Regions from separate parts of the Sutcliffiella sp. NPDC057660 genome, predicted to be linked through region 1. Evidence: riboswitches for the same ligand, from Rfam matches in the RefSeq annotation. Region 1 holds a riboswitch; each other region holds the start of a gene.
The links. A riboswitch is a leader RNA that binds a small molecule or an ion and turns the genes downstream of it on or off. The one in region 1 is predicted to bind S-adenosylmethionine.

Region 1 (3,124 bases):
TGTAGTACTGCTTGGGGTCTGGCCCTTTTTGTTACAAAGTTTACGGTTCTCGAAATTTTCGTTTTAATTGCATCTGATGCTGGGAATAGGCTAATATGTTATCTGGGGTCATTTTGAGGTTGACCCAGGTTCGTTTGGAAATTATAGTTAAATTAGAGTGACTTCAAAAAGTGCCAGTAGACATCGAGAGAATTTAATATAGAAGCGTTTAAATATAAATATAGGATGATGGGAAAATGAAACGAGCGAGAGTAATATATAATCCAACATCTGGGCGTGAAGCGTTTAAAAAACACTTGCCAGAGGTTTTAGTGAGGTTGGAACAGGCTGGATATGAAGCCTCCTGTCATGCTACCACCGGTCATGGAGATGCGACGGTGGCTGCAAGGCTTGCGGTTGAACGCAGATATGACCTGGTTGTCGCTGCAGGTGGTGACGGAACAATCAACGAAGTGGTCAACGGACTTGCGGAACAGGATTATCGTCCACAGCTAGGGATCATCCCGGTTGGAACGACCAACGATTTTGCGCGCGCCCTTGACCTGCCGAGAGATGACATCATCGCATGTGTCGATGTCATTGCAAACGGAGTCCCGATGCCGGTCGATATCGGGAAAGCCAATGACCAATACTTCATGAACATCGCAGGTGGCGGAAAAATGACCGAGCTTTCCTATGAGGTTCCTAGCAAGCTGAAAACGATCATCGGACAGCTGGCCTACTACCTGAAGGGGATGGAAATGCTGCCTTCGATCAGACCGACCAATGTACAGATCGAATATGATGGAAAAATCTTTGAAGGCGAAATCATGCTATTCCTCGTATCACTGTCCAACTCTGTCGGAGGATTCGAGAAGCTTGCACCGGACTCCTGCATGAACGACGGGATGTTTGATTTGATCATTTTGAAGAAAGCAAACATCGCCGACTTTATCCGTGTCGCGACGCTTGCTCTTCGCGGTGAGCACGTGAAGGATCCTCATGTGATCTACACAAAAGCCAACCGTGTAAAGGTCCATACCGATGAGAAAATGCAGTTGAACCTGGACGGAGAGTACGGCGGTCTGCTGCCAGGAGAATTCGTCAACCTGTATCGCCATCTGAATGTACTGGTGACGGAAAAACGTAAAGAGATTGAAATGAATAAGTGTATATAAGAAAAAGCTGCAGGTGTTTTTACATCTGCAGCTTTTTTGCATAGAGGGGAATCGACAAGTCTAGGACCATCCTCCCAAAAAATAAAAAATTCAAAAAAATAGGCAAAAACATTGTTGACAATTCATATGTGTATGGTAGGATTAATTTTAATATCAAGCAGTAACAAACGTAGCTAACATCGTTCAAACAATAATAGACGCTTATCTAGAGCGGCTGAGGGACTGGCCCGTTGAAGCCCGGCAACCTGCTGTAAGCAAGGTGCCAATTCCAGCAAAATGGATACCCATTTTGGAAGATAAGGTGCTGCATATTTAATTTATGCGCCTTTTCCAAATGGGAGAGGCGTTTTTTATTTTCTAAGACCCAAGTTTGCTTACTGTCCAGCTCTGGCGCTTTCCCCCCTTAGAGGCGTCGGAGCATTTGAATAGAGGAGGCGAGCCAATCTGAAATCGGCGGAATGGGAAGATGTCATGGTTCATTTGGAAAGAATGCTGCAATCTGTGAAATTCGGATCTATCACCTTGGTGGTACAGGATGGAAAAGTCATTCAGATCGAAAAAAATGAGAAGGTTCGCCTTCAGAAAAATCAATAGGCGCTGACTAGAAAACTAGAGGCGGTCCTTCTGCATGTACACACATGCAGAAGGGCTGCCTTTTTTCGTGGACAAGAAAGGAGCAGCAAAACAGATGACGGAGAAAATAACGTACAAGAATTGGAAAGAAGTTTCCCATTTTCCGATGGAGACCAAAACAAAAGGTGCAAAGGAATTGCTCGAATGGGCCTACCACACCTACAGGGATAACGAAATTGTCTATGCCTCAAGCTTTGGGGCGGAGGCGATGGTCCTGATTGATCTGATTTACGAGGTGAAGCCCGATGCACACATTGTGTTCCTGGACACTGAGCTACATTTTCCGGAAACCTATGAGGTGATCAGGAAGATAGAAGCGCGGTTCCCAAACCTTCAAATCGAAAAAAGAAAGCCAGCGCTCACATTGGAGGAACAGGCCGCCATTCACGGAACCGCCCTTTGGAAAAGAGATCCGGGACGATGCTGTCAGATAAGGAAAGTGGAACCGCTAAGGGAAGCTTTAACCCCGAAAGAGGCTTGGATATCCGGTCTTAGAAGGGAGCAGTCACCGACTCGTGCACAAACAAACTTTCTGAATCGGGATGATAAGTTCCAGAACATCAAAATCTGTCCCCTCATCCATTGGTCGTGGGAGGACGTCTGGATGCACATCCGCAAGCAAGATCTGCCCTATAACGAGTTGCATGACCATGGCTATCCGAGCATCGGCTGCTTTCCCTGTACGCAGGCGGTCGGCGACGGAGGGGACTCCAGGGCAGGGCGCTGGGTCGGCAGCGGCAAAACGGAATGCGGCCTTCATACAAATTAGGGATGGTCTGAGGTTAAAGGAGGAAGAAGCATGCTAGTTACCATAGCCGTCATCGTTGGTCTTTTTTTCGCCATGAATATTGGAGCGAGCGGTGCGGCAGCATCCATGGGAATCGCCTATGGGTCAGGCGTTGTGAAGAGAAATGCAGCTTTGGTTTTATGTGGGATCGCCGTGTTCTTTGGAGCGTGGCTCGGTGGCGGAGAGGTGGTCAAAACGATGGGAAGCGGGATTGTGCCGCAAAGTACTTTTACCGTTGCGGTGGCACTGATTGTCATTACGTCCGCGGCACTATCCCTATTTTTAGCGAATCTATTCGGCATCCCCCTATCCACGAGCGAAGTGACAGTCGGGTCGGTAGTCGGTGCAGGAATCGTCTATCAATCTGTATTTGCCGGAAAGCTTGCTTGGATTGTACTGTTTTGGCTTCTTACACCGGTAGTCGCCTTCTTCATCGCGATTGCGGCTGCCTGGTTGCTGGAGCATAGATTCATAGACAAATGGGTGAAGTCAAAAAAGTCGGTCCCGGTCTTATCGGTCCTTGTTATCGTGATGGGCGTATTCGAAG
Region 2 (3,124 bases), on a different contig from region 1:
TCCGGGTTGGCCAGCTCTCCGCTGCCCCATTCGATCGGCTCTTCCTCCACCGCCAGCTCGTCTGTCACCTTTTTCGCTGCTCCCATGCTGCCACGCCCTGTATGGAACGCACTCCCTAGATCCTTCAGGTACAAGTAGAATTCAGGTGCCAGCACCAGAACGAAGAACGCCGGAAAGAATGTCATATTTTTAAAAACGACCATTTGCAGACCAATTTCCAATGCGATAAGTCCAATTGCAAGCATCGAAATCAGCTCTAGCATAAGTGAAGAAAGAAACGCAATCTTCAGCACTTCCATTGTCGCTTCACGGAAAGAAAGGCTGCTGTCACGGATGGTTTCCTTTTGCCTTTGTGACCTGCCGAACAGCTTCAAAGTGGTCAAGCCTTGCAGCGTATCAAGAAACCTTCCGGAGAACGCAGCAAGCTTATCCATCTGTTCTTCGGATTTCTTCTTCGTTTTAAGCCCCACTACAATCATAAATATGGGGATGAATGGTGCTGTGACAATAATGATCCATCCCGAATTCATATGCTGCGTGAAAATCGCAATCAGAATCATGATCGGCACTACAGATGACTGGATCATTTGCGGAATATAGCGGCTGAAATAGGGATCTATCTCATCCACCGCATCCATCATCACGCTTACCTTCTGCCCCGACTGACCCTTCAAGGAAGCAGAAATCGGGCTTTTAGAAAATTTATTTAAAAGTGCATGCCGGAAATCCCGTTTTACCTTTGATGCCATCTTCACACCAGCCACCCCGTTCAGATAGGTGAGCAAGGCTCTTGCCGCCATGACAGCCAAAAGTCCACCGAGGAATGGGATGATCTCCTGGAAAGTATGGCCTTTCAGGAAGATGCGATCTACTATCGTCACGAAAAAGTAAGCCTGCCCAATGACAGTGAACCCCGACAGAACAGCCAGAAAAATCAGCACCGCTCTAGTATTCCGTTGTGCCTTTGCTATCGTTTTCAGATCATTCATCGTTTGCCACTTCTCCTTTTAGATTGGCGTATATGTTAAGGTTAGTTAGTTTAAAATTAAGTTCGTGAAACATTTCACATACTATGTTTATTATAATGCATCCTGATTCAGTATGCCCGTCTGGAGATTGACCTTTTTATGACAATTTGTCTGTTCCCGAAAAGGAGAGGAATAAATCTTTTCCAGGCATACAAAGTTGGGCAGAAAATAGATTTGTTAGAATGATGTGGTGATTTGTTAGAATGACGGACCAATTTGTAAGAATGTTATCTAATTTTGTTAGAACGTTCTCTAGTTTTGTTAGAATGAGAGAACAATTTGTTAGAATCAGCAGAAAACAGGGCCTTAAACCAGCTCTATTCACTACCCATCACAAGAAAATCTCCCTCACAGCATGCTTTTCTACCTTTTGTGATCTATTTAAAAGAAGAATCGGCATCGGTTAATCAAAAATGATACCATCACCCAACAATTCATGTCTATTCCCCCCACCCCCAGCATAAAAATAATTTAATCGAGAAAAAAACATTGCATTCCACTCTCACCTGTTGTAAATTAGTTAAATAATCAAAATGATTCGTAAATTTCATAGTGAACTTTCTTATCCAGAGAGGTCGAGGGAAATGGCCCGTAGACACCTCAGCAACCAGCAGCGTCTCCACAGACGACTGAAAAGGTGCTAATTCCAGCAGGTTTTCATTTAAAACCTGTACAGATGAGAAGAATGAACTTTTTTGCAAAAGTCTTCTTCTTACAGAAGGCTTTTTTATATTCCCCCAAAAAAAGTCCCTGTCCTCCTCTCTGGTGATGAACGTTGTCCACTTACCATAGAGGAGGATATTTTTATGTATAAAACAGAAACGAAGCTAGCGCAAATTGGCAATCGCAGTGAAACGGCCACAGGCACCGTGAATCCCCCGGTCTATTTCTCGACCGCTTACCGTCATGAAGGGATCGGCCAGTCATCAGGCTACGATTATGTACGTACCGGAAACCCGACCCGCCAATTGCTCGAGCAGGCAATCGCGGACCTTGAGCATGGCGATCAAGGCTATGCGTGCAGTTCCGGTATGGCAGCAATCCTGACCGTACTTTCCCTTTTCCAATCCGGCGATGAGCTGATTGTCTGCAAGGACCTATACGGTGGGACATATCGTTTGTTTGAAGAGGGCTATAAAAAATGGGGGCTGTGTTGCAAGTATGTGGATACTAGTGATCTATCTTGCATTGAAGAGGCCATCACCCCGCAAACAAAAGCCATTTTTATAGAATCCCCTACCAATCCCCTGATGGTGGAAACGGATATAGAGGCAGTGGCACGCATATCGAAAGCGCATGGGCTGCTATTGATCTGTGACAATACGTTTTATACTCCCATTCTCTTAAAGCCGATCGAGCTTGGCGCAGATATTGTGGTGCATAGTGCAACCAAGTATCTTGGTGGACATAACGATGTGCTTGCAGGACTGATTGTGGCAAAAGGACGTGAGCTGTGTGACTCACTTGCTCTCTATCACAATGCGGCAGGCGCTGTGCTCAGTCCGTTCGATTCCTGGCTGCTCATCCGCGGCATGAAGACGCTCGCCCTCCGGATGGAACGGCATCAACAGAACGCAGCCAAAATAGCGGACTTCCTGAAACAGCACGGAGCGGTTACCGATGTGCTATATCCAGGAAAAGGAGGGATGCTTTCATTCCGCATCAAAGAAGAATCGTGGGTAAACCCATTTCTTCAGAATCTCAATCTCATTACCTTCGCTGAAAGCTTGGGCGGTGTGGAAAGCTTCATCACCTACCCTGCCACACAGACGCATGCCGATATCCCGGAGGAAATCCGATTAAGCACGGGAGTATGCAACCGTCTGCTTCGCTTTTCAGTCGGGATTGAAGATAGTGATGACCTGATCCACGACCTGAACGGAGCATTCGAGCAAGCTGCCAAGATCGCATCCATCACAAAGGAGGTGCTGTCGTGAGCCATTCCTTTCAAACGAAGCTATTACACAACAAGCATAAGGTCGATCCGCAGACTGGCGCGGTGAGTGTACCTATCCAGCACGCGTCCACTTTTCATCAGTTTGATGTCGACCAATTCGGCAAATACGATTACGGACGCTCGGCGAATCCAACCCGAG
Region 3 (3,124 bases), on a different contig from region 1:
CCAGCCAGCTCCTCCTTCACATCTGCAAGCTCATTCCACCTTGCTATCTGAATACTCATGATGACACCTCCTGCTTCTTCAGTATCTTTATCACATCGAAGAAGTCTTCAAATGCTTCATAGTTAATGGATTGCTCATTGCATTTTTCAATCAGAAAATCCCTGGCTATTACTTTATCCGCCATTTTCGCCGCTTGCAGATCTGTAATGGAATCACCAATCACTATTTTATAAGTGTCCTTATCTGCAAGTTTACGAATGACTGATGGTTTGCAGCACCCGCATTCGTTTTGGCATTCCTCATCACAAGAATGCGGCCAGTGAATCCTGATGCTCTCTCCTGAAAAATCAGACTCATTGCAGTAGATTTGGCCCCGGGGCACAATTCCACTCAGCAGAGGCTCCACAAAAAAGTCTATTCCTCCTGACACAATATAAAGTGGAATCTGCTGGTTCCTCGTGTATTCCACAAACTCATGAAATCCTCTTCTGATCGCGGCATGTTCTAAAATGTACGTGCTGATTTCTTCCCTTTGGTTTGAGGGAAGCAGGGAAAACATTTTCCCCACTCCTTCCCGGATGGATATCTCCTGCGAAAGAACTTTATCCTTTAATTCATTCCACTCAAGTGGGGCATATTTCTTCATAATGGCAATGATGTTGTCACTGTCTGTTACCGTTCCATCAAAATCACAAAATATCATTGGCTGACCTGCACTCATTTTGCAACCTCCAAACTGCCCCATTGTTCAATTGCGAGTTTCAGTTCCGGGTTCGTTTCAGCCTGTTCGCTCAAGGTTTTTCCAGCCAACACTCCATTAACCGCCTGTCTGAAAGCCGAACCACCGCCAATGGCGCCCAAAGCGTGTCCATGGATTCCTCCACCTGCATTGATGACAGAATCCAATCCAAAATCCTGATAAAGCTGCGGTACAAGGCCTGGATGGATTCCAGCTGATGGTACAGGCAGGGCAGCTTTCATTCCATCTTCGACCTTTGTTAAGCTGTTTCTGATTCCCAGTGCTTCCTTCTTTGGCAATGCGACACTGCCATAGGGGGAAGGAAACAAGGAAAAGTCGGCTCCAGCGTACCTAACTAGTTTTCCAAGAAGAAGTTCGTTGGAAATCCCATAAAACTCTGATGGAGTACTTGCCCCACTTACTGCAGGGTGTGCCATGATCGGTATCTGGATATTTTTATCCTCAGCAAGACACTGTAACACGTCCAATCCATAAGCAAAAACATTGAATAGTAAAATGTCTGCACCTAGCTCCACTGCCCGCTTCGCTTTTTCCCTCAATTCAAACGTTCGGCCTGTAAGATTGACAGCATAGCGGGCACGATGCCCTGTCTTTTCGTAAACTTCCTCCAAAACTTTCTTGCCGACTGCAATTCTCTTTTCAAATGGCGTGAGCGGATTCTCAAAAAGGATTTCATCATCCTTGATAAAATCGACTCCTCCAAGTGCCTGTTCCCGAAGTTGATTTCCAAGGAATGCGAGGTCCCTGCCAATTACACCTTTAAAAATGCTCATGACATACGGACGATCGGTTATCCCCGTCAGTTCCCTGATTCCCTCCACACCGAACTTTGGTCCGGGGAATAGGCTTTTCAGTTCACTCGAAAACTCCAAATCTAACAGCTTGATTTCACCGTCCAAGGAGAGCTTCCCGAACACAGTTGTCAATATTGCAGGTAGATCATTGCTGAAGTTTAAGCTCGGGTAACCGATTTGGATTATCCCTCTGGTGACGGTGCTTCCGATATAGCTGTTCACCCTCTCGCTTGGTTCAAGTTCCTGGACATGAACCACCCTGCCCTTATGTTTTTTCAGCTGTTCCTGATCCAAAAGCGGCAAATCTGTCCAAGAACCCACTGTCAAACCAAGGGCAATACCCTCAGCTTTTTTTTCCAAGTTCCCTTTTCTGTCATGTACTAGGTATGTGGCAATAATTTCACTCATATCTGTCATCCTTTCAATCACGTGAAATGGTATGATATGTAAGCACTAAAAAACCTCTTCGATAAGAAGAGGTTAGGCATCCTAACATCCTCTTATCTCCCAGCATTAAAGCTGCAAGATTTAGCACCGTGCTTATGTACATAAGTCGGTTGCCGGGTGTCATCGGGCTAGTCCCTCCACCTGCTCTTGATAAGAAAACGCAATATATATAATATTTTTAAGGTTAAAATAAAAGAAATCTAACAGGAATTATGACATCCTTCCGGCTAGTTGTCAACAAAGTATTCAGAAAATATGCAGTTTTTGAATCCTTTGCACCGCATCCTTCAGACGTTCAGTACTTGTCAGCAGACCTACACGCACATAGCCTTCACCATGGGATCCGAATCCTATTCCCGGCGCCACGACCACATGAGCCTCATCTAGCAGTTTATCGGCAAATTCAGAGGATGTGAATCCTTCGGGAACCTTTAACCAGGCAAAAAAAGAGCCTTGCGGCGCAGTAACTTCCCATCCTATTTCCTGCAGCCCTTTAATGAGGATATCCCTTCTTTTTGCATAAAGGTCCACCAGCTCTTCCACACATTTCTGCGATTCCAGCAGGGCTGTCGTCGCAGCTTCCTGTACCGCACCAAAGATGCTCACATACATATGGTCCTGCAGTAGATTGATTGCCTCTATGACACTGGGGTTGCCGACAGCAAATCCAACACGCCAGCCTGCCATGTTATATGTCTTGGATAGTGTATAAATCTCAATTCCCACTTCTTTCGCACCCGGAGTCTGCAGAAAGCTTAGCGGTCTTTTCCCTTCAAATCCGATGGCTCCATATGCGAAATCATGTACAACACAAATATCATGCTTATCCGCCAGGTCTACCGTCTCCTCGAAAAATTTTGATGTGGCAACTGCACCAGTGGGATTATTGGGATAGTTCAAAAACATCAGCTTCGCTTTATCCAAAACACTTTCATCTATATCTTCATAATTTGGTAAAAAATGATATACTTCTTTTAACGGCATATATTCCATTTGTGCTTTTGCAAGGGCAACCCCTGACCAGTAATCGGGATAGCCGGGATCTGGTACAAGCACAGTATCTCCTTCATTCAACAAGCATTGCGGAATTTCAACAAGACCTGCTTTGCCGCCAAATAGTACC

Region 2: another riboswitch for S-adenosylmethionine. It lies ahead of ACFVAD_RS16820 (methionine biosynthesis PLP-dependent protein); the one in region 1 lies ahead of ACFVAD_RS21330 (YezD family protein).
Region 3: another riboswitch for S-adenosylmethionine. It lies ahead of mtnW (2,3-diketo-5-methylthiopentyl-1-phosphate enolase); the one in region 1 lies ahead of ACFVAD_RS21330 (YezD family protein).

Annotation. Positions count from the first base shown of each region.
Region 1 is NZ_JBHVHV010000022.1:45,874-48,997, forward strand. Features, by position in the region: gene ACFVAD_RS21325 (diacylglycerol kinase) at 237-1,157, shown strand; SAM riboswitch class I at 1,356-1,460, shown strand; gene ACFVAD_RS21330 (YezD family protein) at 1,629-1,751, shown strand; gene ACFVAD_RS21335 (phosphoadenylyl-sulfate reductase) at 1,846-2,559, shown strand; gene ACFVAD_RS21340 (sulfate permease) at 2,590-3,124, shown strand, end outside.
Region 2 is NZ_JBHVHV010000014.1:52,746-55,869, forward strand. Features, by position in the region: gene cydD (thiol reductant ABC exporter subunit CydD) at 1-989, opposite strand, end outside; SAM riboswitch class I at 1,588-1,711, shown strand; gene ACFVAD_RS16820 (methionine biosynthesis PLP-dependent protein) at 1,835-2,965, shown strand; gene metC (cystathionine beta-lyase) at 2,962-3,124, shown strand, end outside.
Region 3 is NZ_JBHVHV010000003.1:40,184-43,307, reverse strand. Features, by position in the region: gene ACFVAD_RS03445 (methylthioribulose 1-phosphate dehydratase) at 1-59, opposite strand, end outside; gene ACFVAD_RS03440 (2-hydroxy-3-keto-5-methylthiopentenyl-1-phosphate phosphatase) at 56-721, opposite strand; gene mtnW (2,3-diketo-5-methylthiopentyl-1-phosphate enolase) at 718-1,962, opposite strand; SAM riboswitch class I at 2,052-2,158, opposite strand; gene ACFVAD_RS03430 (pyridoxal phosphate-dependent aminotransferase) at 2,248-3,124, opposite strand, start outside.